3 regions of the Salinicoccus sp. RF5 genome follow, and region 3 is predicted to be linked to each of the others. Evidence: predicted binding sites of a transcription regulator. Region 3 holds the regulator's gene; each other region holds the start of a gene.

Region 1 (10,725 bases), 1.1 Mb from region 3:
GATGAGCGCCCCTTCCGCCCCGCTGACGAGCTGGGATGTGATGAAGTCATTGAATCTGCCTGCCACAATGGCAATCTTAAGATCTGTACCAATCAATTTTGTGTCTATTCTATTCATATATTTATGCCTCCTAAAGCAGATGTCCGAGTTTTTCCTTTTTGGTCTTCAAATAATCCTGATTGACGACATTGGCCTGAACGATGTGGCTCTGACGGTTCACTTTGATGCCTTGCTCTTCGAGCCCCCTGATCTTTCTCGGGTTGTTGCTGAGCAGTGTCACTTCATCCAGTCCAAGATGCTGGAGCATTTCCGCCGCCACATCATACTTCCTCAGATCGGCATCGAAACCGAGGTGCTCGTTTGCGCTTACCGTATCATACCCCTGCTCGATCAGTTCATAGGCTTTGAGCTTGTTGATCAGTCCGATGCCCCGGCCTTCCTGCCTCATGTAGAGGATGATGCCATCCTGGTCGCTGATGATGCGCATCGCACGCTCCAGCTGTTCCCCACAGTCGCAGCGCTGGCTGTGGAAGACGTCGCCTGTCAGGCATTCTGAGTGGATCCTCACCGTCATATTGTTCTTCAGCTCACCATGGACAAGCGCAAGATGTTCCTTGCCCGTGTCGTTGTCCACGAATCCATACATCTTAAACCGCCCATAATCCGTCGGCAGCTGAACGGTGCTTTCCAGTGTAACGCCTGTGAACTTCTGCATATGCCGCTTCAGGTCCTCTATTGTAATCATTTTGAGACCATGCTTTTTCCTGTAGATTTCAAGGTCATCCACACGTGCCATTGTGCCGTCATCATTCATGATTTCGCATATCACTCCGACTGGTGCCGCCCCTGACAGGCGGGCCAAGTCCGTCGATGCTTCGGTGTGCCCCATGCGTTCAAGCACCCCGCCATCCTTTGCGACCAGCGGAAATATATGACCGGGCGCATTGAAATCGGAAGGCTCCACTCCCGCCTCCGACAGCGCACGGATCGTGTCATACCTTTCATGGGCACTGATGCCGGTCGTCGTGGAGACATGGTCGATGGATGCCGTAAAAGCTGTCCCATGGGGATCGCTGTTGTTGTTGACCATCGGGGAGAGTCCGGCCTTTTCTGCAATTTCACCGGTCAGCGGCGTGCAGATCAGGCCGCGGCCGTGGGTGGCCATGAAGTTCACTTCATCGGCTGTAATATACTCTGCGATACCTACCAGGTCGCCTTCATTTTCACGATCTTCGTCATCCACGACAATGATCAGTTTTCCCTGCTTCAGATCTTCAACTGCAGATTCTATCGTATCAAACATGGCGGTCACCCACTTCCTCGAGCGCCCCGATATTCAAGGTTCCTCCTGAGCGGAGCAGATGATCCACATGCTTCATCAGCATATCCGCCTCGATATTGACCCGCTCTCCCTTGTCCTTTTGTGCAAGTGTTGTCCGCTCCTGCGTCTCCGGAATCAGGTTGAGGATGATTTCGGATGCTTCCAGATCGACATCGAACAGTGTGAGGCTGATGCCATCCACTGCGACAGATCCTTTCTTAACCATATATTTCATCAATGACGAAGGGCATGCGATATGCATGACCTGGGCACTGCCGTCATCATCGACGGAAGTGATTTCTCCCGTACCGTCCACATGCCCGGAAACGATATGCCCCCCAAGCCTTGTGGAGAGTGTCAGTGCCCGTTCAAGATTGACACCCATGCCCGCTTCCACCTTGTCGAGGCTCGTTATGCGCTTCGTTTCGTTGACCATCTCGACTGTGAAACTGCCTTCTTTAATGTCAGTCACCGTCAGGCACGTCCCATTCACGCTGATCGAATCTCCAAGCCTCAGATCATCAAAAATACCTGCAGTAATTTCAAATACCGTATGTGCGCCTGTATCCTCCGCTATCTTCACTTCGCCGATCTGTTCGATAATTCCTGTAAACATTATGCTCAAGCCTTTCTATAAGTTAATTTAAGGTCAGACCCGAGCTTTTCAACATCAATCATTTCAAGCTGAACCGCCGTTTCCATCGAAGCAGGCTGTTCCTTGTACAGTGTATGTCTTGATTCACCAAATATCTTCGGGGCAACGTAAGTCAATATCCGGTCGTACAGTCCCTCATTTATGAAGGCAGTCAGGACGCGTGCGCCCCCTTCCACAAAAAGGGAGGAAATGCCTTTGCCATAAAGATCATCCAGTATGGCTTCGGGGGACCATTCCCCCACTTTCACTTCACATATTCCGTCATGTTTCAAGTTTGCTTCATTCGTCGTATAGATGATCGCCCGTTTAGGGTGTTCAAATATCTTCAGCCCACCCGGCAGTACATGACCTCCGGCCATCACCACCGGCACCGGCGATTTGCCGCCGCCTTCGATTCTAGCCGTGAGTTTCGGATCGTCGTGGAGAAGTGTGCCCCCACCTACGAGTATCGCATCGTGGACATGCCGTTCCTGGTGGACATCGGCCCGTGCCGCTTCACCTGTAATCCATGTGCTCGTTCCATCATCGAGTGCAAGTTTACCATCCAGGCTCATGGCGCATTTCAGAGTCACATTCGGACGATGCCGTTCCAGATGACTGAAGAAAGGTGCATAGAGCTGATCGATCGCTTCATCCGGCTGGTGAAATACATTCAGCCCAGCATCGGCAAGCACTTGATGGCCGCTCACCTTCGGGTTCAAATCCTTGGCCCCGTAATGGATGTTGCTGAGTCCGGCCTCCATGATTGCTTCCGTGCATGGGGGTGTCTTGCCATGATGTGAACACGGCTCGAGGGTGACATAGATGTCCGCCCCCACCGGATCCTCGCTGCAGCTCGATAATGCCTGCCGCTCTGCATGCGGCTTGCCGTAGCCGAGATGTGCCCCCATGCCGATCACTTTTCCTTCTTTGACTATGACGGCGCCCACTGCAGGGTTCTTCCCCGTCTGGCCCACTGTCATGCGGGCCAGATCGAGCGCCATCTTCATATATCGATTCAAGTTTTTCCCTCCTGAACATAAAAAGCGCCAATGAATAGAAATATCCATCGGCGCTGTAAAAATGTATGCAGAAATAAGCATTGCTGACAATGCTGAATAAGCACTACTGTATGAAGGTATGACAAATAGCCCCATCTTCATAATAGGCTCTGCAATTCTTTCTCCCATCCAGACTCTCACTGTCGGCTCCAGACTTCCACTGGATCAGCCACACCGTCAAAGACGATGCAGGTCGCGGGCTTGCTTTAAAGCTTACCGCCGGTTGGGAATTCCACCCTGCCCCGAAAGAATGATTGTATTCAGTTGAAAAACTCTACTCCTATCATATGCCATTCATATGAATTGTCAATACAATTGCCTATATTACAAAAATAAAAAGGCTTCAGTTCCGATGATTTCGGATCTGAAGCCTAGTTTTTCTATTTTACCTCATCAAAGATGAAATCTTCATCCTGGATCGGCTCGACATTCAGTGCAATCACATAGCCGTCTCCTTTGACGCTGAAGAAGTCATGGTTCTTCGTTGTCGTATCGAGGGCATTTTCGATGATCGGGTTGAATGACTTCTCTTCAAAGTAGGCATCGAAGCCGAGATTTGAGAGCGCCTTGTTCGCATTGTACTGGATATAGTTGAGGACATCTTCCGTCAGACCAAGTTTATCATAGAGGTCTTTCGTATAGACTTCCTCATTGGCGTAGAGTGCTTTGAGCAGCTCATACATCTCCTTGTCCGCCTGCGCCTTTTCTTCAGCCGAGAGTTCCCCCCTCAGGGATTGTGCATCCAGGCCTGTAAACACACCGTGGATGGATTCATCCAGAAGGATCTTCCTGATGATTTCGCCACTTGTAGTCATCCTGCCCTGACCGGCAAGGTAGAGTGGATAGTAGAACCCGGAATAGAATAGGAAGGATTCAAGGAATACACTGGCAACACGGGCCATGTACTGGTCATACACGGAAGCTTCCTTGCCGTACAGCTTATGATAGTATCCCACTATCTTGTCCGCCTTATACTTGAGCTGTTCGTTTTCGATCACCCAGACATCCAGGAGTTCATTCGTGTCCTTGGACGACAGAAGTGTCGTGAATATATGGGAATAGGACTTCGCATGAATCTGTTCCATCATCCCCATGAAGGAGTACACTGCTTTTTTACGGAGGTCGTCCGTATGGAGCATGATGAGCGGCATGCCGTCATCGGCCTGGTGTGTATCCAGTCCTGTGAGCCCCGCGAGGACCTTTTTGAATGTGTCCTGTTCATCTTCTGTCAGGCTTGACCATGAACTCAGATCCTTGGAGACCTTGAATTCCGATTCCACCCACATCTGTGATATGTTCTGACGCCAAAAGACATTCGTCATGTCGTCTTCTTTATTCCAGTTTACTGCAATCATTTTAATGACTCCTTTATCGTCGCTCGATTATATTATATGGAACAGCTTGTGCATTCTTCTACGCTGAGCAGTTTGTTCCTTGTATAATAGAGGGATTTCAACCCTTTATGGTGCGCATATATATACAGTCTTGCCAATTCTCTTGTGGAAATATCGGAGTTCACATACAAGATTGTGCTGATGCCCTGGTCGATATGCTGCTGGATTGTCGCAATCATATCGAGGAGTTTCATCTGATCCGTATTGAATGCACTCTTGTAGTACCACATCGTCTCCGGGGAAAGGAACGGCATCGGATAGAATGTTTCGGAATTGCCGTATGTCCGGCGCTCGATCGTATCCACAATCGGCATTACGGAACTTGTCGCATTCTGTACATAGGAGATGCTCTGTGTCGGCGCAATTGCCAGACGGTATGCATGGAACAGACCATTTTCCATCACTTCATCACGCAGTGCCTCCCAGTCCTGCTGACTTGGGATGTGGATGTTCGAGAACAGGCCGGCAACCTTTTCGGATTTCGGCTCCACCGCTTCTGAAATGTAACGCTCGAAATATTTGCCTGTCGCATATTCGGACTTGTCGAAATCCTTGAATGTTTCTCCGCGTTCCTTGGCGATCAGCATTGATTTCTCAAGGGAGTAGAAGTTGAGCAGCATGAAGAAGACATTGGCAAAGTCCCTCGCCTCTTCGGATTCATAGCTGATCTTGTTCTTCGCGAGATAACCGTGGAGGTTCATCGCCCCGAGGCCCACGGAATGCAGTTCATCATTCGCCTTCTTGACGCCCGGCGCATTTGCGATTGCAGTATCATCACTGACGACGGTCAATGCTTCTATGCCGTCATGGACGGAATCGCGCACCTTGCCGGACTCCATTACATTGGCGATGTTCAGTGAGCCCAGGTTGCAGGAGATGTCACGGCGGATTTCATCATCCGTACCGTAGTCATTGATTGTGGATGTCTCCTGAAGCTGGAAGATCTCGGTACAGAGGTTGCTGATTTTGATCTGTCCGATATCCTTCAGCGGGTGGACCTTATTGGCATTGTCCTTGAACATGATGTACGGATAGCCGGACTGCAGCTGTGTCTGTGCAATCGTATTGAGCATCTCGCGTGCATCCATCTCACGTTTCTTCACCTTGTCGTTTGCGACGAGTTCATCGTACATCTCGTCGAGATTCATATCATCCAGAGACTGGCCGTATTCGCGTTCGACCGTATGCGGTGCGAACAGATAGAACGGATCGTTGTTTTTGGCCAGGTCGAAGAACTTGGATGGCACGACGAGTCCGGTGGAGATCGTCGCAAGGCGGATATCTTCATCCGCATTCACTTTCTTCGTATCCAGGAATTCTGGAAGATCATAGTGGAAGATGTTCAGGTAGACAGCACCTGCGCCTGGTCTCTGGCCCAGCTGATCGGCATAGCCGAATCCGCCTTCGAGCGCCTTGGCGACCGGCAGTACACCTTTGGCGACGCCTTCGATGCCTTTTATCGCTTCTCCACGGGCACGCAGTTTGGACAGGTTGATTGCCACCCCGCCACCGATCTTGGAAAGCTGCTTGGCTGTGGAATCGATGTAGTTGATTGAATTCAGGCTGTCATCGACTTCAAGCAGGAAGCAGGAGACCATTTCACCGCGGCGTGCGCGTCCTGCATTCAGGAATGTCGGTGTCGCAGGCTGGTAGCGCTGTTCGATCATCGACAGGATGAAGCGTTTTGCCTGTTCCTTGTTGCCTTTCGCCAGGTAGAGGCTCACGATCACCACGTGCTGCTTGTAGTCCTCGAGGTACTGCTTCTTGTCGTTCGTCTTCAATGTATAGTCCTTGAAGAACTTGCTCGCTGCCATATAGCTCTTGAACTGGAATGGGATACTGTCCGCGTATGTGACGATGTCCATTACATCCTCATCGGAATACTCTGCGAAGAGGTCATAATAGAAATCATTGTCCACAAGGTAGTGCAGACGTTCGAGCTCGCTGTCGAAATGGATGGTCTTGTCCTTGACCTCCTCCATGAAGACGGCCAGTGCCTCCTGATCCTTATGCAGCTGATAAAAACCTGTTTCATCGCGCTTCGTCACTTCGTTATTCAGTTCAATATGGTTGTATTTCTTTTCGTCCAAGACTTTCATGCATAGCCCCTGCCTTTTCAATGAATTCTTCTCTGTCTTTCTGGTTTCCATGAAGCTCAAACTTCATCAGCAATGGTACTCCGTATTCGTCACTGATATGCTCTCCGGCACGTGCAAAGTTGTTCCCCCAGTTCCGGTTGCCGCTTGAGGCGACACCCACCATCAATTCGTGGTTCACTTCAAGAAACGTCTTCACTTCATCCGGCACTCCGCCGAAGCCGTAGGTCCCGGTAACGAGTATGAAGGGCTCCCGAATCCGCTCGCTGCTGTTTGAAGCATTGATTTCGTAAGTATCATACTGCTCCGCCACCTGTGCGTTCCTGATGAAGCGCCTGGTATTCCCCGTCATGGAATAGAATGCAATCATCATGCCATCGCCTCCCCATTCCTTCTCCTGCAAAATAAAATAATCGAACTCCCGTCCGACAATCATGGTTGCATCTATTATCTCTTTACACGCTTCTTAAAGCTGGTAAACACTATATATTGTGTCCTACGGAAAATTTACACACAATATATGTGTATTGCACGTTCTATAATGACATAATCATCCAGAATTATCAATGGCATAATAAGACATTTCATTGGGAATAATATCACTTAAATATAGACGAAGTCGCATCATATGTATGTTATACTATAGCAAAAATTCGACCAAAAATTTTTTGGTAAAACTCTCTCTGCATATAACTGTGAAATAAAAATTTCACCAAAAATTTTATCATGGAGTTGTTTCTTAAAATGAACAATACGACGAAAGGCATCATCGCCCTTCTCATTTCATCCCTCGGGTTCAGCCTGATGGCCCTGCTTGTAAAATACAGCGGAGATCTGCCGACGGTCCAGAAGGCATTCTTCAGGAACTTTGTGGCGATGCTCGCCGCCCTCTCCCTCGCATTATACTACAGGGAGAAACTTTTTGGCCGCAGGGAGAACCAGGGGCTGCTCATACTGCGTTCGACCTTCGGTGTACTCGGAGTCGTACTCAACTTTTTCGCAATCGACAGGATGGTGCTGAGTGATGCGGACATCCTCAACAAATTGAGCCCCTTCTTCACCATAATACTATGCGCCATATTCCTTAAGGAATACATACGGAAATATCAGATGATCGCAATCATCATCGCCTTCATCGGCGCCGTCTTCATCATCAAGCCCTCAATGTCGAGTGAGACGCTGTATGCCGTGGTCGGCGTACTCGGTGCCCTGTTGGCAGCTGGCGCCTATACTGTGCTCAGGGTGCTCGGGAGCCGGGAGAAGTTCTACACGGTCGTCTTCTATTTCTCCTTCTTCTCCTCGGTTGTCCTGCTGCCCTTCTTCATCTGGCAGTTTGAACCGATGACCGCCTCGCAATTCTGGATGCTCGTCTTCTCCGGCCTGTGCGCAGCTTTCGGCCAGTTTGGCCTGACCATCGCATACAGTTTTGCACCAGCCAAGGAGATATCCATATTCTTCTATTCCACAATACTCTACACGGCAATCTTCAGCATCGTCTTCTTCAATGAAGTGCCGGACATGCTGTCCATCTTCGGCTATATCATCATCTTTGCAGCCAGCTTCTACATGTTCATGAAGAACAGGCCGCCGAAGCATTCCACAATGTAACTATAATAGCCGGCCAAAGGCCGGCTTGAGTCATTCCATTTCAGTCGTCTGCTTCTTGTAGGCGTTGATCGTTTCCAGAAATTCTGGACAGTAGTGCTTCAGCTTATAGTTCCCGACTCCCTGGATATGCACCATATCCTGCTTGGTTTCGGGAACTTTTTTGGCAAAATCCCTGAGGACGTTGTCCGTGAATATGGATGTTTCCTCCACATCATGCCTTTCGGCAAGGCGGCGTCTTGTCTCCACGAGTTTTTCATACAGTATCTCATTCGGAGAGGATGCTGTGCTGATGTCCACCTTTTCATTGAAGTATCTCCTGAAAGGAACGGTGTGGAGTGTGGCCGACCCATTCATCACTTTCCTGCTCCGGTCGACGATATAGAGCTGCTCATCCCTCAGATGGACATAGCCCCTGTAGATGAGCTCCTCCAGTATATGGTTGAGTTCGCTCGTCAGATAGCTCTCCATCGTGCCGAAGGCGCTCAGAGTGTCGAGGTTGAAGGCAAGGATGTTTTCGGCCGATTCACCCCGCAGTATCTGGATGGCCTGCTCCTTCGTCACAGGCATCTCGCTCTGTGCCAGAAGGTTCAAGACAAGCTTCGCCTCCAGTGTCATGTCATAGGTGCGCTCCGGATTCAGACAGTTCGAACACTGTCCGCACTCGACCACATATTCATCGGCATCAAAGTACTTGATGATGAAGCTGCTCAGACATTTGTTCGTCCGGTTGTACTGGATCATCCTGTCGAGCTTCGCCCGCATGTGGTCCTTATACTGCTCGGTCGAGCTTGAACGGTCTATGAAGAACTGGTGGAGGTTGACGTCCCGCGGGCTCGACAGCAGGATGCATTCACTGGTCTTCCCGTCCCGTCCGGCACGTCCGATTTCCTGATAGTAGCTTTCGAGGTCGCCCGGCAGGTTGTGGTGAATGATGAACCGGATGTCCGCCTTGTCTATCCCCATGCCGAAGGCATTCGTCGCCACAGCGATGTCCACTTCCCCTGTAATGAACAAACGCTGATTGCGGTTCCTCTCCTCTTTGCCGAGGCCGCCGTGATAGATGACATTTTCAATCCCATGTTCCTCGAGATGGAGGGATATCTTTTCCACCTCTGCGCGTGTAGCCGCATAGACGATGCCGGGAGCGCCGGGACGATCTTTGATGTAGGATTCTATGAACTGCTCACGCTGGTATGTCGGGTTGACGCTGAGATGCAGATTATCCCGCGCTACACTTGTGCTGTAGACACGTGCCCCTTCGATGTCGAGGAGCTCCTGGATGTTCTCCTGGACCTCCTCTGTTGCTGTGGCGGTCAGCCCGACCGTGATCGCTTCCGGCACGAGTTCCTTCAATACAGGTATGATGTTCTGGTAGCTCGGCCGGAAGTCATGGCCCCACTTCGAAATGCAGTGTGCCTCGTCGAATGCAATCAGTGAAACATCGAGCCTGCTGATCAGCTGTCTGAACTCCTCGTTATTGAACCGCTCCGGCGCCACGTAGAGGAACTGGTAACGGCCCGATTCAAGACCGGACATCACAGCGTCTATTTCCTTCTTCTTCAAGGTTGAATTCAAATAGGCGGCTGGAATGCTCTGCGCATTCAATGTTTCCACCTGATCCCGCATCAATGAGATCAACGGGGAAATGACAAGCGTCAGGCCGTCCATTTCCAACCCCGGCACTTGGAAACAGAGCGACTTCCCGGACCCTGTCGGCAATACTCCCAGAGTATTGTGGCCGCTTACGACCGATTCTATGATTTCCTTTTGCTTAGGTCTGAAATTTTCAAATCCAAAATACTGCTTCAAGATTTTTTCCATAACGAAACCGATCCCACCGTTCACTGGTCATTACCAATAACCCATTATTTCTGATATGTCATTATACCTTATTTTTCATCGCAATTGTTGCTCGCAATCTAAATTTCGGAAGAAATCATCAAAAAAATTCCGGAGCGTGGGCTCCGGAATGCGCATCCTACATCTTCTCTTTTATGAGCTCTTTAGACAGTTTGTAATCGATCGCCTTGAACAGGCTCTTCACCCACAGGTGATGGGCGTAGAGGTTCGCATGGGCATCGTCCGCCCCGATGCATTTGAAGCGTATATGGGACCCTGCCCGCTTCTGGACGAGCTTGTGCAGGTGGTAGGAAGGTATTGTACCGATATGCGGTGCAGTCGTATAGTCATTGAAATCATTCAACGCAAGTACCGGCTGGCCATCGGCGATATATACTCCACCCTTCAGGCCCGGGTGTTCGATGCCCTCGGCATCCACGTCGATCCCTGCTCCTTCCAGATAGAGGGCGGCACGGTATTTCTCATTCCTTACCGTATACTCGTTTGCTTCGAGTGCTTCGTAGACCGCATCCGGCACATCCGGACGCCTGACTATATGGTATGTGTCCGATAGATACACTTCCACGAGCGCATATGTGTCCACACCCCAGTTCACTTCCTTCTGCTGCTTGAGCATATTGAAGAGCTCGTCATGTTGCGGAGTGTAGTCGCGGCACATGATGACTTCGTCGCCGGACCGGAGGACATTCGATCCTTCGACTTTTATGCCGCCGGCGACAGCAAGGTAGACCCTGTTTCCTCTCGTGGACTC
Region 2 (10,725 bases), on a different contig from region 3:
TGTCCCACTTTCCAAAGAGTGGGGGACATCGATGACCCTTTGATTGAGTGACCCGCGAAAAGGGATGTTAGGCCGGTAGAGCCGGTCTACGAAAGGGCCGTCGACCAGTACATCCACCTCTTTAAGCATCAGGTGCCGCCTTGGATCATTTACCAGATATTCGAACATGAACCCGCTCCAGACCCAAATCGACTTTGTCCTTTCAAAACGGGCACGGAACCGGCTGATGATTTCAGTCGCAAGGGCCATATTGCAGAAAGGCTCGCCGCCCAAGATGCTGAGCCCCTCAATATAGTCCGCTTCGCAGTATGCAAGGATGTCTTCTATCGCATCTTCCGTACATAATTCACCGTACGTGAACCTTTGGGCGTGAAGGTTATAGCATCCCGGGCAGCTGAAAGGGCAGCCTGAGAGATAGATGCTGCATCGCACCCCCTCACCATCGACGAAGCTGCGCGGCTCCACTTTGGCAAGATGATGACGTCCTTCATAGATCTTCAAAGCCTGCATCATGAATCACTCATATGCTTGACACGGGCCTTGATTTCCTTATGCCGCCCCTCGATCGTCGGTCGGTTTACAGGATTGCCCAGGTAGCCGCATGTGCGTTTGACGACATCAACGGTATCAGGATCCTGATTGCCGCAGTTCGGGCATCTGAATCCATTTTCCGTCGTTTCGAAGTCACCATCATAGTGGCATTCATAGCAGTGGTCGATCGGTGTATTGGTGCCCAGGTATCCTACTTTGTCATAGGAATAATCCCAAACCGCTTCCAGAGCTTTGAGGTTATGCGTCATCTTCGGATACTCGCAGTAGTGGATGAAGCCGCCACTCGCAATTTCAGGGTAGTCCTTTTCAAATTCGATCTTCTCAAACGGCGTTATATCCTTACGGACATCATAGTGGAATGAGTTCTGGTAGTATCCCTTATCCGTTATATGCTCGATATCGCCAAACCGCTTCTGATCCAGGCGGCAGAAACGATCTGTCAGAGATTCACTCGGTGTACCGTACACGCTGAAGAATATATCATAATCCTCTGTCCATTCCAGCTGGTACTGTTTCATCTCCTTCAGTATTTCAATTGTGAACGCCTTGGCCCGTGGGTCGCTCTCCCAATCCGGCCCGTAGAATACCGTCGCCGCTTCATAAAGGCCTATATATCCCATCGACAGTGTACAACGCTTATTTCTAAAAACATCCATCACATCCTCACCCGGTTCAAGCCGGATGCCGAAAGCGCCGCTCTTATAAAGGATCGGAGCGTTGTCGCTGACTACCGATTTGAGACGTTCGACCCTGCTCAGTAGGGCATCATGCATCAGCCACATCTTCTCATGGAAAATCTCCCAGAAGGTGGCTTCATCCCCGCCAGATTCAATCGCGATCCTTGGTACATTGAGCGTGACGACACCCAGGTTTGCGCGTCCACTGTTGATGAAGGTGCCGGACGCATCCTGCCAGCTCGGGAGGAATGAACGGCAGCCCATCGGTGCCTTGAAATCACCGAGCAGCTCCACAGTCCTGTCATAGTTCAGGATATCCGGATACATCCGTTTCGCAGAGCATTCCAGGGCCAGCTGTTTGATGTCGTAATTCGGATCCTCCGGAAAGAAGTTGACACCCTTTCGGATGGAGAAGACCAATTTCGGGAAGATCGCCGTGAACTTCTGATCACCGATGCCTTCGATACGCGTATTGAGTATCGCACGCTGGATATACCTGCTGTATTTGTCGGTACCAAGGCCGAAACCGATTGTGACGAAAGGCGTCTGCCCATTTGACGTGTAGAGGGTATTGATCTCATACTCAAGGCTCTGTATGGCATCTTTTACGTCTTTCTTCACACGTGCTTCCACATATGCTTCAATCTTGTCCTCCTGCACGTATTCCTGCGCTACAGCACGATGATGCACTTCGTTCTTCTCTGCATAGGCGCTCAACACTTCATCTATCCGGTCTACTGTACAGCCTCCATATTGGCTGCTGGAGACATTCGCGATGATCTGTACAATCTGTGCTGTTGCCGTCTGTATCGACTTTGGGGAGACCACTTTCGCATTGCCCATCTGGAATCCCTTCGCAAGCATTCCCTTTATATCGATCAGGCAGCAGTTCGTCATCGGCTGGAAGGGATGGTAGTCAAGGTCATGAAAATGTATATCCCCTTCAGCGTGTGCTTTTGCGACATGTTCCGGCAGCATCCGCTCCAATGCAAATGATTTGGCGACGACACCGGCGATCAAATCCCTGAAAGTGTTGAAGGTTCTGCTGTCCTTGTTCGCATTCTCATGCACAATCGATGGGTCGAACTCCAGCAGTTGTGCAATGTCATTATCCAATGTATTCATAAGATCACTCCAGACGCTATATATTGTGCTTCATACAGAAAGCTAACACAATATATTGTCTTTTTAGATCTTTCGAATGCATTGTCTAATTTCCGACAAAAAGATATGAAGGATTATTGAAACATAAAAAATACGTCTTCCCATCGGAAGACGCATTTTTCATTAGGCAAATATACCGTCTATTTTTTCTATATCAGATTGCGTCAGTTCAACTTCCGCCGCTTTGATGTTGGACCTGATCTGTTCACCATTCTTGGCTCCCGGAATGAGGACATCGACAGAAGGGCGGGTCAAATAGAAGGCCAGGACGATATGGGCGACTTCTTCCCCTTTTTCAGCCGCAATTTCCTTGAGCTGATCGACTTTCTTCAAGTTTTCCCTGAACTGGTCCTCCTTATAGAAGGGCAGGTTCGCCCGGAGATCCTCGAACTTCGTATTCTCGTCATATTTGCCTGCGAGGAGCCCTGCAGCCAGCGGGAAGTATGGAATGAAGGTAATCTGATGCTCTGCCGTATATTTCAGCAGATCCTCCTCGGCAGAGCGGTCGAGCAGGTTGTACTGACCCTGATAGACATCCACATGACCGTCCTTATCGGCTTCCTTCAGCTGTTCAAAGGAGAAGTTGGAGACACCGATGGCACGTATCTTGCCCGCTTCCTTCAATTCCGCAAGTGCCTGAACCGCTTTATCCTTCGGCGTCTCCTCATCCGGAGAATGGATGTAGAAGAGATCGATGTAGTCCGTCTGCAGACGCTCTAATGCTTCATCCACCGCCTGCTTGAGGAACTCCGGTGAATTGTCGAGGGTCGTATTGCCATCTTCATCCATCCGATGGGCAGCCTTTGTCGCCACCACGACATCCTCACGCCTGTATTCCTTCAGCACCTCACCAATCAGCTCCTCGGAACGTTTCGGCCCATACATATGGGCTGTATCAATCAGAGTGACACCGGCATCGATGGCGTCCCTGACCACCTGGCGGCCTTCCTCTTCATCGAGGTTCTTATACAGGTTGTGTCCACCGACTGCATTGGCACCAAGCGCAATCGGATGTACTTTGATTCCTGATTTTCCAAGCTCAACATGCTGTGTCATTACAAACACTCCTTTAATGGGTTTCCACCCCAATCATAGTCATCAGGTATGCCTTATTCAACTCCAGTGCTCAGAAAAAAGCCGGAACACTGGGTTCCGGCTTTCTGGATCTTGTCATGCAGTTACGGGTGTCAGTCCCTTGAAGTCCACAAGCTGGTAGGCCGCCTCGACATCCACATCACTTGGAGGGTCTACATCATTCAATTCATAGGGGACGCCGAGTGCCTGCCATTTGTGGACACCGAGCTGATGATAAGGGAGGATTTCGAACTTCTCGACATTATCCAGTGAATTGATGAATCTGCCGAGATTGATGAGGTCCTCCGCATCATCTGTCAGGCCCGGAACGAGGACATGCCTGATCCAGACAGGCTGATGATGCGCCGCCAGCATTTCTGCAAATTTGAGTATATGGGTATTCGGGCGCTTCGTCAGGCGGATATGCTTTTCATTGTCTATATGCTTCAAGTCGAGGAGTATGAGGTCAGTGTATTTGAGGAGCGCCTCCATGCCTTCCATGAAAGTTTTCGAATCATTTGCGCATCCTGCTGAAGTATCGATGCATGTATGGATCCCTTCAGCCTTCAGCAGTTTGAACAGTTCGGTCAGAAAAGGCAGCTGGAGAAGCGGTTCTCCCCCGCTTACTGTAACGCCCCCGCCTGAAGCTTTGAAGTAGGGGATATAGGGTCTGATCTCCTCGACCATCTCCTCTGCCGTCACCACTCTTGCGGCGCCCCGTGTCTTCCAAGTATCCGGATTATGGCAGAACAGGCACCTGAGCACACATCCCTGTGTAAACAATACGTAGCGCAGACCAGGTCCGTCGAGCGTGCCGAGACTTTCTACAGAATGAAGATTCCCTTTGATCATAATAAACCCCTGCCTCTTTTAATGATTTCTACATTCTTTCGTGGAATGTACGTGCGATGACATCGAGCTGCTGCTCGCGCGTCAGTTTGATGAAGTTCACGGCATATCCGGATACCCGGATGGTCAGCTGTGGATATTCTTCCGGGTGATCCATGGCATCAATCAGCGTCTCCCTGTTGAACACGTTGATGTTCAGGTGGTGGCCGTGCTGCATGGCGTAGCCATCAAGGATGCCGACCAGGTTCAGTTCCTGTATCCGCTCTTCCTTGCCAAGGGATTTAGGTACGATGCTGAATGTGTTTGAGATGCCGTCCCTGCAGCTGTCGTACGGCAGTTTGGCGACGGAAGAGAGGGAAGCGAGCGCCCCTTTCTGATCCCGCCCATGCATCGGGTTCGCACCCGGCGCAAAAGGTTCACCGGCTTTTCGTCCATCCGGTGTATTGCCGGTCTTCTTGCCGTAGACGACATTTGAGGTGATGGTGAGGACGCTCATGGTATGCTCCGAGTCGCGGTATGTCCTATGCTTCCTCAGTTTCGTCATGAAGCGTTCCACGAGTTCGATTGCGATGTCGTCGACCCGCGCATCATTATTGCCGTACTTCGGATAATCGCCTTCAACTTCAAAGTCGACGGCGACACCTTCTTCATTGCGGATCGGTTTCACTGTGGCGTACTTGATGGCCGACAGTGAATCGGCAACGACCGACAGTCCTGCGATGCCTGTCGCCATCGTACGGTGGACATCTGTATCATGCAGCGCCATCTCAATCCTTTCGTAGCTGTACTTATCGTGCATATAGTGGATGACATTCAGGGAATTGATGTAGACTCCAGCGAGCCATTCCATCATTTCGTCGAATTTCCTATCCACTTCACCATAATCAAGCACTTCAGAAGTGACAGGCGAGAACCCAGGAGCGACCTGGACGCCGGATTTTTCATCCCTTCCGCCATTGATTGCGTAGAGCAGGGTCTTGGCCAGGTTCGCACGGGCGCCGAAGAACTGCATCTGCTTCCCGATTCTCATTGCGGACACACAGCATGCGATGCCGTAGTCATCACCATAGCTCTCCCGCATCAGATCATCATTCTCGTATTGGATGGAGCTTGTCTTGATGCTCATTTTTGCACAATAGGTCTTGAAGTTCGCCGGCAGCTGTTCCGACCACAGTACTGTGAGGTTCGGCTCCGGTGCCGGTCCAAGATTGTCGAGTGAATGCAGGAAACGGAATGAGTTTTTCGTCACAAGTGCCCGGCCGTCGATGCCGACGCCGCCAATGGATTCCGTCACCCATGTCGGATCTCCCGAGAACAGCTCGTTATAGTCCGGTGTACGGGCGAACTTTACAAGACGGAGCTTCATGATGAAGTGATCGATGATCTCCTGCACCTCTTCTTCAGTCGCAACACCCGCTGCAAGATCGCGTTCTGCGTAGATGTCGAGGAAAGTCGACGTACGGCCCAGACTCATAGCAGCACCGTTCTGTTCTTTGACCGCTGCAAGATAGGCAAGATATGTCCACTGGACCGCTTCCCTGAAATCTTGTGCCGGACGGCTGAGGTCGAAGCCATATATTTCCCCGAGTGCTTTCAATTCACCCAGTGCACGATACTGTTCCGACATCTCCTCACGCAGACGGATGACATCTTCCGTCATGACGGTCGTCATGCTGTCGAATTCATCCTTCTTCTCCTTCATGAGGAAATCTATGCCGTAAAGCGCCACTCTCCGGTAATCTCCGATGATGCGTCCGCGGCCGTATGCATCAGGCAGTCCTGTAATGATGCCCGCCTTGCGGCATGCCAGCATCTCCTTCGAATAGGCATCGAATACACCCTGGTTATGCGTCTTGCGGTAGTCGGTGAATATGCTCTCCGTCTCCTTGTCGAGCTCATAGCCATAAGCTTCGCATGCCGCTTTCGCCATACGGATGCCGCCGAATGGCTGCATGGAGCGTTTGAATGGGGCATCCGTCTGCACCCCTACAATCGTTTCCAGCTTCTCATCCAGGTAACCCGCATCATGGGAAGTGATCGTCGATACGGTCTTCGTATCCATGTCCCACATGCCGCCACGTTCGCGTTCTTCTTTGGACAATTCCAGCACCTGCTTCCACAGGCGTTCCGTCGCTTCCGTCGGGCCTGACAGAAATTCATCCGTTCCTTCATACAATGTATAGTTCAGCTGGATGAATTCCCTGACATCCACTTTCCTGTTCCAGCGTCCTTCTCTGAAACCTTCCCATGCATCTGTTCTTTGAACTTTTTCCTTCAACATGAACATCCCTCCAAATGATTGTTCAATATATCACAAGTAAAGTATATCATTATCGTGAATTAATTCACATATAATTATAAAAAAGTTGTGTCGATTCTGCGTCGATATTGATTTATCCATTTGTAGAGCTTTCTGGAAATATGAGACAATCAATTAAAATCCACAGGAGGCCTCGTTATGACACGATGCACAAATTGCGGCACACAATGGACTTTCAAAGAGAAGTTGAGGAAATCTTTCTCATTGGATAGGGGGATGCCATGCCCCCATTGTGGGGAAGCACAGTACCTGACCAACAGTTACAGGAAGAAAAGCAGCCTGATTACCTTTCTCATGCTTCTGTTATTTTTCCTGCCCAGCTTCTTTAATGCATCCTGGATTGTATTTCTGGCTGTCTTCACCATAACGTTCGCAGCCGGACTGTTCTTGCAGATCCACACCTTTGAACTCACCGATAAGGATGATGAGGATTTTTGGAATGTATAATTTTAAGAGAACAAAAAAGCTGCCCCTGGAGGCAGCTTTCTGTATATCCATGAACACTATCCACTTTCTCCAAACAGCTGCTTGTGCCTCCAGCCGCCGAAATTGTAGTAGGCGAATGCAAATGCGCTGCTGAGTATGAAACTCATGCCCATGCCGATACCGATGCCCACCTCTCCAAACTGGGAGGCGAACAGGGCGGTCAATGGGTACCGCAATATCCAGAAGGAAATGATGTTCAGTGCAAGCACCTGGTACATCGCTCCGGAAGCACGCACGATGCCATTGAGGACGAAGTTCAGTCCAAGGAATGGATAGCAGAGCGCGACGATACGCAAGTACCGGGCCCCAAACTGCACCGCTTCCTCATCCTCTATGAAGAGGCGCATGCCGAATTCCGCAAAGATGATGACGAAGACTGCGACGGCCACCATGAGTCCGAAATTATAGAGGGCGGCATTTTTCGCGATCTGCCTGACACGTGCCCAGTCGTTGATTCCGATGTTCTGCCCGGCCATGCTGTTCACTGCAGTACCGAGTGCCATTGCAGGCAGCATGATCAGACTGTCGAGTCGCTGGGCGGCACTGAAGCCCGCCACCGTCTGCCCGCCGAACTGGGTGACCACACTGAGGATGGCGGCGACACCCGCATGGATGACGGCCATCTGCAACCCGGCAGGAACACCAAGATTGAAGATCAGGCGGACTTCCTTACTGGAAGGCAGCTTTGGCTTTGTGAAAGGAATCAGGTTGTGCTTCACCGAGTAGTAGACGCTGTAGAGGAAAGCGATGCCCTGGGAGGCGACCGTCGATACTGCGGCACCCTCTATACCCATCCCGAAGCCGATCAGGAAGACCGGGGCCAGCGCCGCATTCAGTATGACGGCAACAAGTACGACACGAAGAGGTGTCTTGCTGTCACCGACTGCCCTGAGGACTGTATTCATGAAGTTGTATGCAAAAAGAAAGAACATGCTCAGGAAGCTGATCTGCAGGTAGATTCTTGCCTGACCGAGCAGGTCTTCCGGTGTTCCGATCAGCAGCAGCAACTGTTCCGCGAAGACGAAACCGATGATTCCGAATACCAGCGCCATGCTTGTCATCGTAACGATGAATGCATTGAGATAGGACCTGAATCCCGCTTCATTCTTTTTGCCGTACTGCTGGGAGAGTATGGTGAGTGCAGCGTTGTTGAGCCCCAGTATGAATGATAGGACCGTAATCAGTATCGTCGTTGCAACAGCGACCGCCCCGAGTGCCGATGCACCAAGTATGTTCCCGACCCAAAGGCTGTCCACAATCTGGAAGGAGGTCTGCAGCAGGTTTGTCAGCATGATCGGTCCGGAAAATATGATTAGCGACTTGAGTATCGGTCCACGTGTGAAATCCTGCTGGTTATGTGCCATTATTACACCTTCTATTTATATGATGATAAGTAATTGATGTGTCGTTTATATGCCATTATACAGTTGTATCGCCAAGTATAACGCCACACCCCATATGATGACTGCAGAAATCTTATTGAGGGCATTCAAGAAGACACCCTTTGTATCGAAGTTTCCCACCGCCCTTCCCACTACAGCAAGCCCGATGAACCACATCCAGGAAATGACGATGCAGGCTGTGGTGAAAGCCATCTTCTCCAGCCCTTCATAACTGAGTGAGCTTGTACCGATGACGCCAATTGTATCTATGATGGCATGTGGATTGAGCAGTGAAACGGACATGGCGAACAGGATCTGCTTCTGCATGGACATCGCCGCCTCCTTCTGATTGAGGCTCGCCGGATCGCTCTTCCAGATCGACCATCCCATATACAGCAGGAAGATGATGCCAAGAGAGAAGATGACCGTCTGCAGGACCGGCATTGTCAGGACTATGACCGAAACGCCCAGTACAGCAAGCAGAATCAGCAGTGTATCACACAATCCTGCAGTAATGATGACCGGAATCGCTCCCCGCAGTCTCGGCTGAGATGCACCCTGATTGAAGACAAATACGTTCTGTGCCCCGAGGGGGAGTATCAGTCCAAATGCCAGTATAATGCCATGAAGCAGTGCAGCAGTCATATCCATTCTCCTTCACTTCTGATTATTATTGCCCAGGAAATTGAAAAAAGCCATTCCATTATATCGTGGAATGGCTCTCATGACCATATTTCAATCTCTACCTACTTTTCCGGATGATGCTGAACGAACACTTCATAAATGGAAAGTTCAGCTCCAAGGATCGGGTTGTCTTCCGATTTTTCTTCAGATCCGCCGGAGGCATGCGCCTTCTTCGTCGCACGGCTTTCCCTCCAGGCATCGAAGCTCGCATGGTCTTCCCATGTCGTACATACTTCGATGACATCATATTCACCCGTATTCTCCTTTATCAATACTTCCATGAGGATGAACCCATCGAAAGTATGGACCGATTTGGCCGTCGAGAACCTGGGTGCCACTTCATCCACCCTTCCCTTTTTGACACGTATCTCATTCACTGCTTTGATCATAAGATTATAGACCTCCTTGTGATTTGAACCATCTCTTCCCATCAAATATATCATGGATGCCCGGGGCGCTTACAGAATAAACCTTCATTGAAATATGGTATGATCAGTATGAACAGCACGCTTTATATCTGGAATCGAAGGGGATGATTTCCATGAATAAAAAGCCGGAAGAAGAAAAGAAGAATGCATCCTACGTAGGGGTCGGTATTGCACTCGGTGCAGGTATCGGCACCGCCGTTGGTGTTGCGATGGATGAAGCTGCGATGGGCGTCGCTTTCGGCAGTGCATTCGGTGTAGTTCTCGGAGCTGTACTTACGAACATGAACCACGGGAAGAAATAGCACAAAAAACTAATGAGAATACAGAGGTGGCAGCATGATCCTTAAAGATGCAGAAGGAAAATATCAAATCATTCTGGAAGAGGAAAAGGCAGCAGTCCAGCATGGGTCTGAAGAAACCCATTATACTGTCATTGAAAGCAGTGGGGCAGTGGAGAACAAGGGGTACTGTGTACTGAATAACATCTATGTCAACGACGGCATGGAATCGCCCTTTGAAGCACGCTTCCTGAATCGGCAATCGAATTTGTCCACAGTCGATGGCTTCAAGGCCATTCGTGTAATGAAGGCATCATCCAGTCCCTATTATGTCATTCTGACCTTATGGGAGGATGAAGAGGCATTCCATGGCTGGCAGGAGTCAAAACAGTATGGGGAGACACACAGGAAGAGGGGCACACAGTCCGGGCTCGACCGCGAAGTTGTCGACCGGGAACAATCTTTCAATGTAAGGTTCCAACTGGAAGATATATAGGCATACCAAGCAGTGATGCAGCCCATCACTGCTTTTTCATATTGAAAGCATAGGCCTACTTATGTAGACTTGTTTATTATAATCATTTTGCTGATAACAAATTTCCCATCAACAGAAAAGAAGTGTCCTATCATGAAACGTTTCCTAAACCAGATACCTGTATCGATCTGCGGACTGATACTCGGTCTCGTATCGCTCGGCCATCTCTTCTTCTCCATCCAGCGCACTGCCATCGGATTGGCGTTCACAGGCATCGGCATACTGCTGATGCTACTGTTCTTCATGAAGATTACCGTTACGGGCAAAGACACCCTGAAAACACTCGATAATCCAGT
Region 3 (10,725 bases):
TCCCGGTCGAAGGTGTTCTGGTCCTTCTCCCCATACTTCCTGACGTTGACCTGGTTCTCTTCAATCTCCCTGTCGCCGATGACGACTTGATAAGGCACCTTCCTCATCTGCGCCTCCCTGATCTTGTAGCCCATCTTTTCGTTCCTGTCATCGATGTTGACACGGATGCCATGGCTCTTCATCTCATCTTTAAGGGCTCTTGCGTAATCATAATGCAGGTCTAGGTTGACCGGTATGATCTCCACCTGCTGTGGCGCAAGCCAGAGCGGGAAGGCTCCCTTGTACTCCTCTGTCAGGAATGCAACGAAACGTTCCATCGTGGAGACGACACCACGGTGGATGACGACAGGACGATGCAGTTCCCCGTCACTGCCCGTATATGTCAGATCGAACCTCTCAGGGAGCAGGAAGTCGAGCTGCACTGTGGACAGCGTCTCCTCCTTGCCGAGCGCCGTCTGTACCTGGACATCGAGTTTCGGACCATAGAACGCCGCTTCCCCGTCAGCCTCAGTATAGTCGAGCGCCATTTCATCGACCGCTTCCTTCAGCATGGACTCCGCCTTGTTCCACATTTCATCGTCATCGAAATATTTCTCCGTATCTTCAGGGTCGCGGTAGCTCAGACGGAATGAATAGTTCTCGAAGCCGAAATCTTCATACACATCGATGATCAGTTGGACCACACGCTTGAACTCTTCCTTAATCTGGTCCGGGCGCACGAACACATGGGCATCGTTGAGCGTCATCCCCCGTACACGCTGCAGGCCGCTGACCGCCCCACTCGCTTCATAGCGGTGCATCATGCCGAGTTCCGCAATGCGTATCGGCAGTTCCCTGTAGGAGTGCTTGCTTGATTTGTAGATCATCATGTGGTGCGGACAGTTCATCGGACGGAGCACCAGCTCCTCACCGTTCATGTCCATCGGCGGGAACATGTCATCCTGGTAGTGTTCCCAGTGGCCGCTCGTCTTGTAGAGGTCCACGTTGGCCATCACCGGTGTATAGACATGATCGTAGCCGAGCGCAATCTCCTTATCCACGATGTAGCGCTCGATCTCACGGCGGATCGTCGCACCATTCGGCAGCCACAGCGGCAGCCCTGCCCCGATCAGCTGATTGTTCTGAAAGAGCTCCATGTCCCGGCCGATCTTCCTGTGGTCGCGCTCCTTCCTCTCCTCTAGCAGGTTGAGGTATGCCTTCAGATCCTTCTTGTCGAAGAAGGCAGTGCCGTATATCCGCTGGAGCATCTTGTTGTCGCTGTCACCGCGCCAGTAGGCGCCGGCTGTAGACAGCAGCTTGAACGACTTGATCTTCGATGTCGACGGTACATGCACACCGCGGCACAGATCCGTGAATTCGCCCTGTGAATAGACGGTCACCGTCTCATCTTCCGGAATCGCATCGATGAGCTCGAGCTTGTAGGGATCATCCTTGAAAAGCTCCTTCGCCTCGTCCCTTGAGAGTTCACGGCGCTCGATTTCGACATTCTCGTCGACGATCTTCTTCATTTCCTTCTCGATCTTATCGAAGTCATCGGAGGAGATCTTCTCTTCCATATCAAAGTCGTAGTAGAAGCCCTCTTCGATGACGGGGCCGACACCGAATTTCACATCGCCGTAGAGGCGCTTGAGCGCCTGGGCCATGAGGTGCGCAGTGGAGTGGCGCAGTACCTCCAGACCCTCTTCATTCTTGTTCGTGATCAGTTCTATATCACTGTCCGATTCGATCGGACGCCTCAGATCGTACATCTCACCATCAATCTTCGCAGCAAGTGCCGCCTTCCTGAGGCCCGGGCTGATCGAGTGTGCTATCTCCTCAGCTGTTACACCTTCATCGAAACTTTTGGCATTCCCGTCCGGGAATTTGATTTCTATTCCGCTCATCTTCTCCACCCTTTCCAATTATTGGTTTATTTTAATAAAAAAGTCGCCCCTCTGATAGAGGGGCGACTTTCACCGCGGTACCACCCTGATTTGCAGGTCCGGGACCTGCCTTCAGCCGGAAATAACGGTCCGATCCGTCTGGGTATTAGCCAGCATATATCAAGGGAGTAACTCAGACGGTCTGTTATGCATGTCCCACCATTCATGCACTCTCTTTGAACAGACGAGAAAAAGTATTGTCCTTGGAATTTAATTAATGAAATTATACATAGATTATACTTTAGGGACATCCATTAATCAAGCATCAATTGTTCCTGTAGTTGCTGCCTTCAAGCTGCACTTCCTCACACAGCGCCCGGAGCCGCTCCGTCATACGGCGCGCCTTGGTCTCCTCGATGCCGTTCTCCCTCGTCCTGCTGTAGCGGTACTCCAGCTCCTCGATGGAATAGTTGGAGCTGACGAAGGTCGGCAGCCCTTCCACCATACGGTGATGCAGTATACCGGTAATGATTTCGTCCCGCACCCACGGGGTCACATCCTCCGCACCGAGGTCATCCAGCATGAGCACCTGCGCGTTCTTGATGGTGTTGAACTTCTTGTCCGTCGTTCCATCCTTGAACCCTGCCTTCAGGTCGCGGATGATTTCAGGCACATAGACGATGATCGAGGACACCGACTGGTCCTTCAGTTCATTGGCGATGCATCCGAGCAGGTAGGATTTGCCGATGCCGAAGCTGCCGTGTATATAGAGCCCCTTCGTATCGATGCCTTCGATGATCTTCTTGCTTGTGCCGATGGCGCGCTTGATGATCTCCTGCCTGTTCGAATCCGGATCGAGGAACACCGTCTCGAATGTCGCATCCTTGACATCCTTCGGCACATGGTAGGATTCGATCATCTTCTCCTTTTCGCGGAATGCATCATCTTTGATCTTTGTCGGACATGGGGAATAGATGATATGGATCCTTCCGCCTCTGACATCAATGGATGGGACATATCCCTGCGGGTGGTTGATGCATTCACCAAGTGAGCTGCACTTCTCGCATGCCAGCGACTGTTCGGTGTACCGCTTCAACTGAAGCAGGTCGTTCCGGATCATCGAACGGGTGATTTCGAAATCACTGTTCTCTATCAGCTCTATGATCCTCGGGTGCTGGATCAGGGAGTCATAGAGTTTGTCGTTATTATCTTTTATTTTTTTCGAGTTCTTCAAGAACTGGTTGATGGGTTCCATTCATATCACCTGGACTTTCTAAAGTCGTCTATCATTTTCTGGATCTCAGGATCGTCCTTGGCCGTCTTCTGGACAGCTTCCTTCCGGGGCGCAGGCTGCTCCGCTTCTTTCTTTTCAGCCCGCTTCCGGCCGCCGTCCATCCAGGATGGCTTGCGTTCACCCTGGCGGTCTTTCGGTCCTTTGCGCTTTGCATTCATTTGTTTCCTGTAGTCCATTATGGACTGGTAGGCCTCCTTGGCGGAACGGATTCCCTTGTCCTCCCAGTCCCTTGCGATCTTCATCGTATAATTGTACCCGAGGTCCCCGTTCTTCTGCTGATAGACATATTCAAGCAGGAGGTTGATCACCCCGTTCGGCAGGCTGGTCCTGGCGATGATATCGGTCACAAGTTTGAGGTCGTTGTCGCTTGGCTGATTGTTCCTGATGTCGTTCAGCCTATCAAGCGGACTGATCGACTCGAGCCGGTCGATATAGGAATCCTGCTCCGTCTCCCTCTCTGCCACCTGGGGTTTTGATATCGCCGGGAGTTTCCCCCGGCTCTCCTTCTGATAGTACCTTCTCGCCTCGTATTTCAGCTGCTCCATATCGATGCCGGCATATTGTGTCGTCGATGACAGCAGAATCTGCTTCACATCATATGCATTCAGGTTGAATAGCACACTCAATTTCACAATCAGCATCCTGACTTCCCTTGTGAAGAAGGACCTGTCGATCTTCGTGCCCTTCAAGTGTGTGAAGAGTACATCAAAGTCGAAGTCTTCGATATCAAGGTTCGGCCCGGCGGAGACATTCTCCCTCTTGAAGGAGGCATCGGGTACGGTGAATCCCTCGCCGCTCCCTGCCTGAAACACTTCAGTGAACTTCCGCGTCACCTCGGTGATGTTCTTCGGCTTCATCGGATATGTCAGCCGCTCCTTCTTCTTCTTGTATGCATTCGGACCGATATGGCTGTACAGGTACAGGCTCAGCATGGGATCCTTGAAGAAGTCCTCCGGGGTAAGCGGAAGGAGCAGTTCATAGATGAACAGGTCATCGTGCTCCTCGTTGGAGACGAAGGACCTTATGAGGCCGATGCCCTCCAATTTTTCCAGAAGCGCAGAAAATGTGGACAGGGGCATGTTCAGTTCATCCATGATCTCCTTATGGAACCTGATCTCGAGCGTCCCGTGATGCAGGGAGGATTCCTGCAGATAGATGTATGCCATCGCAGCATCCTGATGGATGAGGGGGAGGTAGAGTTCATTCAGCACATTCAGGTGGGACTTTTCAAAATCGGAGGGGTTATAGATCATGAACTCGGTATTCGGTTTCAGACGTTCATTGAAGTTCATCATCATCCCTGCCTTTGGCGAGGTGCTTCAGTGTATCCATCAACTGGTCGATATCCTTGAATTCCTTATAGACCGAAGCGAACCTGACATAGGCCACCTGGTCCAGTGTAATCAATTCCTTCATCACAAATTCACCAATTTCATTGCTTGATATCTCTGGCTTGTTCAGGTTTCTGAGCGCAGATTCTATGCGTGCAGTCGTTTTTTCCAATGCTTCGTATGGAATCGGACGCTTCTCACATGCTCTGAGCAGTCCGTCCATGAGCTTGTCCCGACTGAAGACTTCTCGATTGCCATCTTTTTTTACTACGACGAGCGGAGACAGTTCCATGCGTTCAAAAGTGGTGAACCTGAAACCGCACTCCTCACATTCCCTGCGTCTGCGGATGGCGGACAGCTCATCCGTATGCCTGGAATCGACCACTCTGGAACTCGTATGCTGGCAGTTTGGACATCTCATATGACCACCTCACTTCCCGGGATTAGTATACCATTATAATATATCAGGAATAAAAAAAGAAGAAACAGGAGTTTCTTCTTTTAAAAATCATTTATATTTCCGAAACAATCTTTTCAGCAAGTTCGACGACACGTGTGGAGTATCCCCACTCATTGTCGTACCACGCAAGCACCTTCACTTTCCTGTCATCCATGACCATGGTGAGGGAGGAATCGATGATGGAGCTTCTGCTGTCTGTATTGAAGTCGCTCGATACGAGCGGCTCGTCTGTAACACCGAGTATGCCTTTGAGCGGCCCCTCTGCATGCTTTTCAAACGTTGCATTCAGCTCCTCTTTGGTGACCGGCTTGTCCAGGTCGACGACCAGGTCCACAAGGGACACATTGGATACCGGAACGCGGAGGGCCAGACCATGGAGTTTGCCATTCAGCTGGGGCAGCACGACACCGAGGGCCTTTGCCGCTCCGGTCGAAGTCGGGATGATGTTGTCTCCGCAAGACCGCGCCCTTCTCAAGTCCTTGTGTGGGTTATCTATGTTCTTCTGATCATTTGTATAGGCATGGACCGTAGTCATAAGGCCGTTGTTGATGCCGTACTCATCATCGAGCACCTTTGCGACCGGTGCCAGACAGTTCGTAGTGCATGAAGCATTTGAGAATACATCATATGTATTGAGGTCGAGGGCCTCATCATTGACGCCAAGTACGACCGTCTGCACTTCTCCGCCTTTCGCCGGTGCAGTAAGCAGTACTTTCTTTGCGCCCGCCTTGACATGGGCTATGGCTTTGTCGCCATGGTTGAATGCGCCTGTCGCCTCTATGACAAGGTCCACACCCATGGATTCCCACGGCAGGTTTTCAGGGTTTCTTTCATTGGTGATCTGAACTTCGCTGCCATCTATGACGAGCTTGCCTTCCTTCGCCTCCACATGCTTTTCCCACTTGCCATGGGTAGTGTCATAATTGAGAAGATGCGCAAGCGTTTCTGCCGGATAGCTGGCATTGACTGCTACAAGTTCCAATTCATCGGAAGCGGCCGCAATGCGGAACACCATTCTTCCTATTCTTCCAAGACCGTTGATTGCTACTTTTTTCATGACATTAGCCCCTTTATGCTATACTTTTCAATAATTAGTATAACATATTGATTTTTGATTAAAAGGAGTATTTAGTATAAATTGTCTACTTTTCAATGTTCGCCAAAAAATCTTCAATCTGCGCATACAGCTCATTTTTTGAACCACTGTTGTCAAGTACTTCATCACTTCTGTCACGCTTCTCGGAAAGCGGCATCTGACTGTTTATCCTGGACAGGGCTTCGGAATGGGAGAACCCGTTCCTTTCCATCAGCCTTTCAATCTGTGTCTCCTGATCCACATATACCGTCAATGTGATGTCACATTGACGGTCCAGTCCATTTTCGAAAAGCAGCGGGATATCGAGGAATACATGGCCCGATTCGGCCAGCCGTTCCTTGTCCTCATCCATCATCCGCCGCACTTCCGGATGCACCAGCTGGTTCAGGACCTTCCTCTCTCCGTCATCATTGAAGACGATGGCCCCCAGTTTCCGCCGGTCGATCTCCCCGTCATCCTGCAGGAGTTCTGCGCCGAAATGATCGATGATCCCCTGATATGCGGGACCGCCTTTGGCGGTTGCCTTCTTCGCATAGGTATCCGCATCGAGGACCGGATACCCTTTTGATCTGATATAGTCCGAGGCAGTGGATTTGCCGCTGGCAATTCCGCCCGTCAGACCGATTATATAATTCATTATATCACCTCTGGCATTTGGTACAGTAGAATGTGTTCCGTGTTGCGATCGTTTTAGTCTTGACCGGTCCGCCACACGAGGAACAGGATTTCTTCTGATAGATATGGAAACGGTCCTGCATGCTCCCCTTCTCCCCCGACACACCCCGGTAGTCCGAGATGGTCGAGCCGCCGTTCTCTATGGAGAGGTCGAACACATCGGCAATTGCCTTATGAAGTGCCATCAGCCGCTTGACTGAGATGTTTCCGGCTTTTCTCGTCGGCAGTATCCCTGAAGTAAAAAGAGCCTCTGATGCATAGATATTTCCGACACCCGGAATGACCGCACTATCCATGATTACGGCTTTGATCGCCTTGTTCCTGTTGGCCGGGGCCCGCGCCCTGTCGATGAAATCGACCAGGCTGTCAGGGTGTGTGTATTCGACTGCCATGCGTTCGAATGGCGGGAAATCACCCATTCTGCCCACGGTCAACATCTCCCCGAATCTTCTGATGTCGCAATATGACAGAGTCCGCCCGTCCTCAAGCCTGAAGGCGACCTGCCAATGCTTCCTGTAATTCCTGTCCGCAATGGCTTCAATGGAGTCTGTGACAAAGAAGGCACCGGACATGCCCAGATGCGAGACCATGTGGAAAATTTCATCGGATTTCTCCATGATGAAGTATAGGTATTTTCCACGTCTGCCCACTTTCCTTATTGTCGCTCCACTGACATTGCTGTGGAATGTATCCAAATCCTGCTTTATGATCGTCTTTCGGCTGGTTGCGTGCCCCTTGTTCACGAAGTCGGAAAAGGCGACCGCTTCAATCGAGGCGCCCTCCACTTCCTTCTCAAGCGCCCGCCGGACCAGCTCAACTTCCGGTAATTCCGGCATTTCTCCACCTACTTTACTTCATACCAGTCATTGCCATAACCATAATCCACTTTAAGAGGAACACGAAGTTCCATCGCATTCTCCATGATTTCCTTGATGACCGGGATAAAATCTTCCACTTCATCTCTCGGAATGTCAAAAATCAGTTCATCGTGGATCTGGAGCAACAATTCGGCATTGAATTTCTGTGCTGCTTCCGATTGTTCGTACTTGACCATGGCGAGTTTGATGATATCTGCCGCACTCCCCTGTATCGGAGAGTTCATGGCCGTCCGTTCTGCAAAGCTTCTCGCATTGAAATTGCGGCTGTGTATGTCCGGGATGTACCTCCTTCTGTTGAGGAGCGTCTTCACATAGCCATCCCGTTTGGCATCCTGCACAATGGACTTCATGAAGTTCTTCACCTCAGGGAAGGAATCCAGATAATTGTCGATGAACGTCTTGGCCTCCTTGCGTGTGATGCCGAGGTTCTGACTGAGACCATAATCACTGATGCCGTACACGATGCCGAAGTTCACGGCCTTGGCGTTCCGCCGCATCTCGGATGTGACATCCTCACGCTCCACATTGAAGACTTCCATTGCTGTCTTTGTATGGATATCAGTATCACTCGTAAATGCGCTTGTCATCGTCTCGTCCCCTGTGATGTGTGCAAGCACCCGCAGTTCAATCTGCGAATAGTCGAGTGCCAGCAGTACGTGCGCATCATCCTTCGGGACGAATGCCTTCCTGATCCGCCTGCCCTCATCTATACGGATGGGTATGTTCTGGAGGTTCGGTTCCACGGATGACAGACGGCCTGTCTGTGCCAGCGTCTGGTTGAAGCGCGTGTGGATCTTCGAATCTTCCTTTATCTCCCCCTGGAGCCCGATGACGTAGGTGGACTGGAGTTTCGCGAGGGTCCGGTAATCCAGAAGGTATTTGATGATATCATGTTTATCCTGAAGCTCTTCCAGTACACCGACCGCTGTCGAATAGCCCGTCTTCGTCTTTTTGATGACCGGGAGCTCCAGCTTTTCAAAAAGGATGTGGCCGAGCTGCTTCGGCGAGTTGATGTTGAACGCTTCACCTGCAAGTGTATAAATCCGTTCTTCTATTTCCTCGAGCCGTTCCTTTATTCCCGACTCCATTTCCTTGAGGCGTGAAGCATCCACCCTGATGCCGCGGTATTCCATCTCGGAAAGGACTTTGGCCAGGGGAATTTCGAGATCTTTCCACAGATCGAGCATTTCATCCTCTGCCAATGAAGTATCCATTTTGTTCCTCACGTTATGCACAGCCATGACCTTGTCATTCAGGAACTTGAAATGCGCCTCCCCCGTCGGTTCCTTGGCATTGCGTCCCTTGCCGTAGTGATAGTCATCACTGTCTATATTGATGTTGAACTGGGCCGCCGTCTCTGCTACGTCGATGATCTTCTTGGACGGATCAAGCAGGAAGCTGCCCAGCATGATGTCATGATCGAAATCCTGAAAATGGATGTCCAGGTGCCTGAGAAGACCCATCTGGCGCTTGATGTCATACACATTGATCGTGCTTCTAGACTCAAGGAAACTTTCAAGCTGTCCTGGATCCACATCATCCATATGGCTGACGAAAGTGCGTTCACCATCGGTGGCCGCAACATATTCCGGCTTGTGGACCAGGTAGTTGTCCGCCCGCACTTCCAAATGGAAGGATATGTCCTCCCGAAGCGCCTCCATGTCCGTCACACGTTCGTCGGAAAACTCGACCTTGTCTTCCGTTTCACTGGCTTCCATGTTCTTGAGCAGGGAGTCGAACTCAAGCTCCTTGAAGAGTTCATACTTCTCCTGTTCATTGTCATCAGTGAATTTCAGGTCATCCATCCCGAAATCGACGGGCACGGCACGGTGGATGGTAGCGAGGGATTTGCTCATCAGTGCATCCTCTTTGTGTGCAGTGAGGTTCTCCTTGAGCTTCTTCCCTTTGACTTCATCCAGATGCTCCAGCACTTCTTCCACACTGCCATGATTCTTGAGCAGTTTAAGCGCCGTCTTTTCGCCTACGCCCGGCACGCCAGGTATATTATCGGACTTGTCCCCCATCAGGCCCTTCAGATCGACGATCTGTTCCGGATCAAGTCCATATATCTCCTCGATATATTCCGGGGTGTATTTATCGATATCCGATATGCCCTTCTTCGTATAATAGATGACCGTATTGGCACTGGCCAGCTGGGTGAGGTCCCTGTCTCCGGTGATGATGATCGTTTCGAAGCCTTCTTCATCCGCTTTCCTGCTCATGGTACCGATGATGTCGTCCGCTTCATATTCGTCCAGTTCATACCTTTTGATGCCATACGCATCGATCAGCCTGCGGATCGGGGCGAGCTGTTCACCCAGTTCAGGCGGCATCTTCTGCCTGCCCCCCTTGTACTCTTCGTACTGCTTATGCCGGAAAGTTGATTTTCCTGCATCGAAGGCAACGAGGAAATGGGTGGGTGCCTCATCTGCAATCAATTTCTCCAAAAGCCTTGCGTAACCGAAAATGGCATTCGTATGCAGGCCGCTCTGGTTGCTCAACAGCGGCAGTCCATAGAATGCACGGAAAGCGACGCTGTTTCCATCTATCAGAATCAGTTTCTTCATTATAATATCTCCTCTCTGCTGAATCGTCCCGGCCGCTCCAACTCAGCCTCTTCATATCAGATTATACATTTCCAGGGCGGTTTAATCCATAGAAAAAGGCGCAGCCTGGGCTGCGCCTTGTTGTTATCCGGTATATTCGATTGGTGCATTCGGTCCGAGCGGAATTCCGAAAAGCATCCATACGATGAGCATGAGTGCCCATGTAACGAAGAAGAAGATGGAATATGGCAGCATGACGGAAATCAATGTACCAATGCCGATGTTCTTATCGTACTGCTGGGCAAAGGCGATGATGATCGCAAAGTATGTCAACAGTGGTGTGATGATGTTCGTGGATGAATCCGCAACACGGTATGCCATAGTCGTCAGTTCCGGAGAATATCCGAGCTGCATCATGATCGGCACGAATATCGGTGCCATCATCGCCCATTTGGCGCTGGCACTTCCGATGAAGAGGTTGACCACGGCCGTTACTAACATGAAGCCGATGATCAATGGAATGCCGGTAAGGTTGAGTGCTTCAAGCAGCTCTGCACCATACACGCCGATGACAAGACCGATG

Evidence for each region. The regulator NrdR, encoded in region 3, represses ribonucleotide reductase genes. The targets are predictions, from matches to a motif close to AACACNATATATNGTGTT.
Region 1: a site for NrdR is predicted at 6,985-7,002, ahead of nrdI (class Ib ribonucleoside-diphosphate reductase assembly flavoprotein NrdI). Genes of this name have one in related genera too.
Region 2: a site for NrdR is predicted at 2,399-2,416, ahead of nrdD (anaerobic ribonucleoside-triphosphate reductase). Genes of this name have one in related genera too.

The regions. Positions count from the first base shown of each region.
Region 1 covers NZ_JAJGRC010000001.1:1,216,460-1,227,184, forward strand. Annotated here, with positions in the region: gene ribH (6,7-dimethyl-8-ribityllumazine synthase) at 1-117, opposite strand, end outside; gene ribB (3,4-dihydroxy-2-butanone-4-phosphate synthase) at 131-1,303, opposite strand; gene LLU09_RS06335 (riboflavin synthase) at 1,296-1,937, opposite strand; gene ribD (bifunctional diaminohydroxyphosphoribosylaminopyrimidine deaminase/5-amino-6-(5-phosphoribosylamino)uracil reductase RibD) at 1,943-2,977, opposite strand; FMN riboswitch at 3,130-3,270, opposite strand; gene nrdF (class 1b ribonucleoside-diphosphate reductase subunit beta) at 3,397-4,371, opposite strand; gene nrdE (class 1b ribonucleoside-diphosphate reductase subunit alpha) at 4,404-6,509, opposite strand; gene nrdI (class Ib ribonucleoside-diphosphate reductase assembly flavoprotein NrdI) at 6,472-6,879, opposite strand; gene LLU09_RS06360 (DMT family transporter) at 7,251-8,114, shown strand; gene recQ (DNA helicase RecQ) at 8,145-9,935, opposite strand; gene LLU09_RS06370 (5-oxoprolinase subunit C family protein) at 10,093-10,725, opposite strand, start outside.
Region 2 covers NZ_JAJGRC010000004.1:98,744-109,468, reverse strand. Annotated here, with positions in the region: gene nrdG (anaerobic ribonucleoside-triphosphate reductase activating protein) at 1-510, opposite strand, end outside; gene nrdD (anaerobic ribonucleoside-triphosphate reductase) at 510-2,354, opposite strand; gene LLU09_RS11395 (aldo/keto reductase) at 2,517-3,449, opposite strand; gene pflA (pyruvate formate-lyase-activating protein) at 3,564-4,319, opposite strand; gene pflB (formate C-acetyltransferase) at 4,348-6,597, opposite strand; gene LLU09_RS12705 (TIGR04104 family putative zinc finger protein) at 6,775-7,083, shown strand; gene LLU09_RS11375 (MATE family efflux transporter) at 7,140-8,486, opposite strand; gene LLU09_RS11370 (LysE/ArgO family amino acid transporter) at 8,532-9,149, opposite strand; gene LLU09_RS11365 (antibiotic biosynthesis monooxygenase) at 9,251-9,577, opposite strand; gene LLU09_RS11360 (glycine zipper domain-containing protein) at 9,730-9,918, shown strand; gene LLU09_RS11355 (antibiotic biosynthesis monooxygenase family protein) at 9,953-10,390, shown strand; gene LLU09_RS11350 (TDT family transporter) at 10,523-10,725, shown strand, end outside.
Region 3 covers NZ_JAJGRC010000001.1:165,906-176,630, reverse strand. Annotated here, with positions in the region: gene thrS (threonine--tRNA ligase) at 1-1,883, opposite strand, end outside; gene dnaI (primosomal protein DnaI) at 2,188-3,117, opposite strand; gene LLU09_RS01015 (replication initiation and membrane attachment family protein) at 3,123-4,451, opposite strand; gene nrdR (transcriptional regulator NrdR) at 4,435-4,908, opposite strand; gene LLU09_RS01005 (glyceraldehyde-3-phosphate dehydrogenase) at 5,000-6,004, opposite strand; gene coaE (dephospho-CoA kinase) at 6,090-6,680, opposite strand; gene mutM (bifunctional DNA-formamidopyrimidine glycosylase/DNA-(apurinic or apyrimidinic site) lyase) at 6,685-7,554, opposite strand; gene polA (DNA polymerase I) at 7,563-10,163, opposite strand; gene LLU09_RS00985 (AbgT family transporter) at 10,287-10,725, opposite strand, start outside.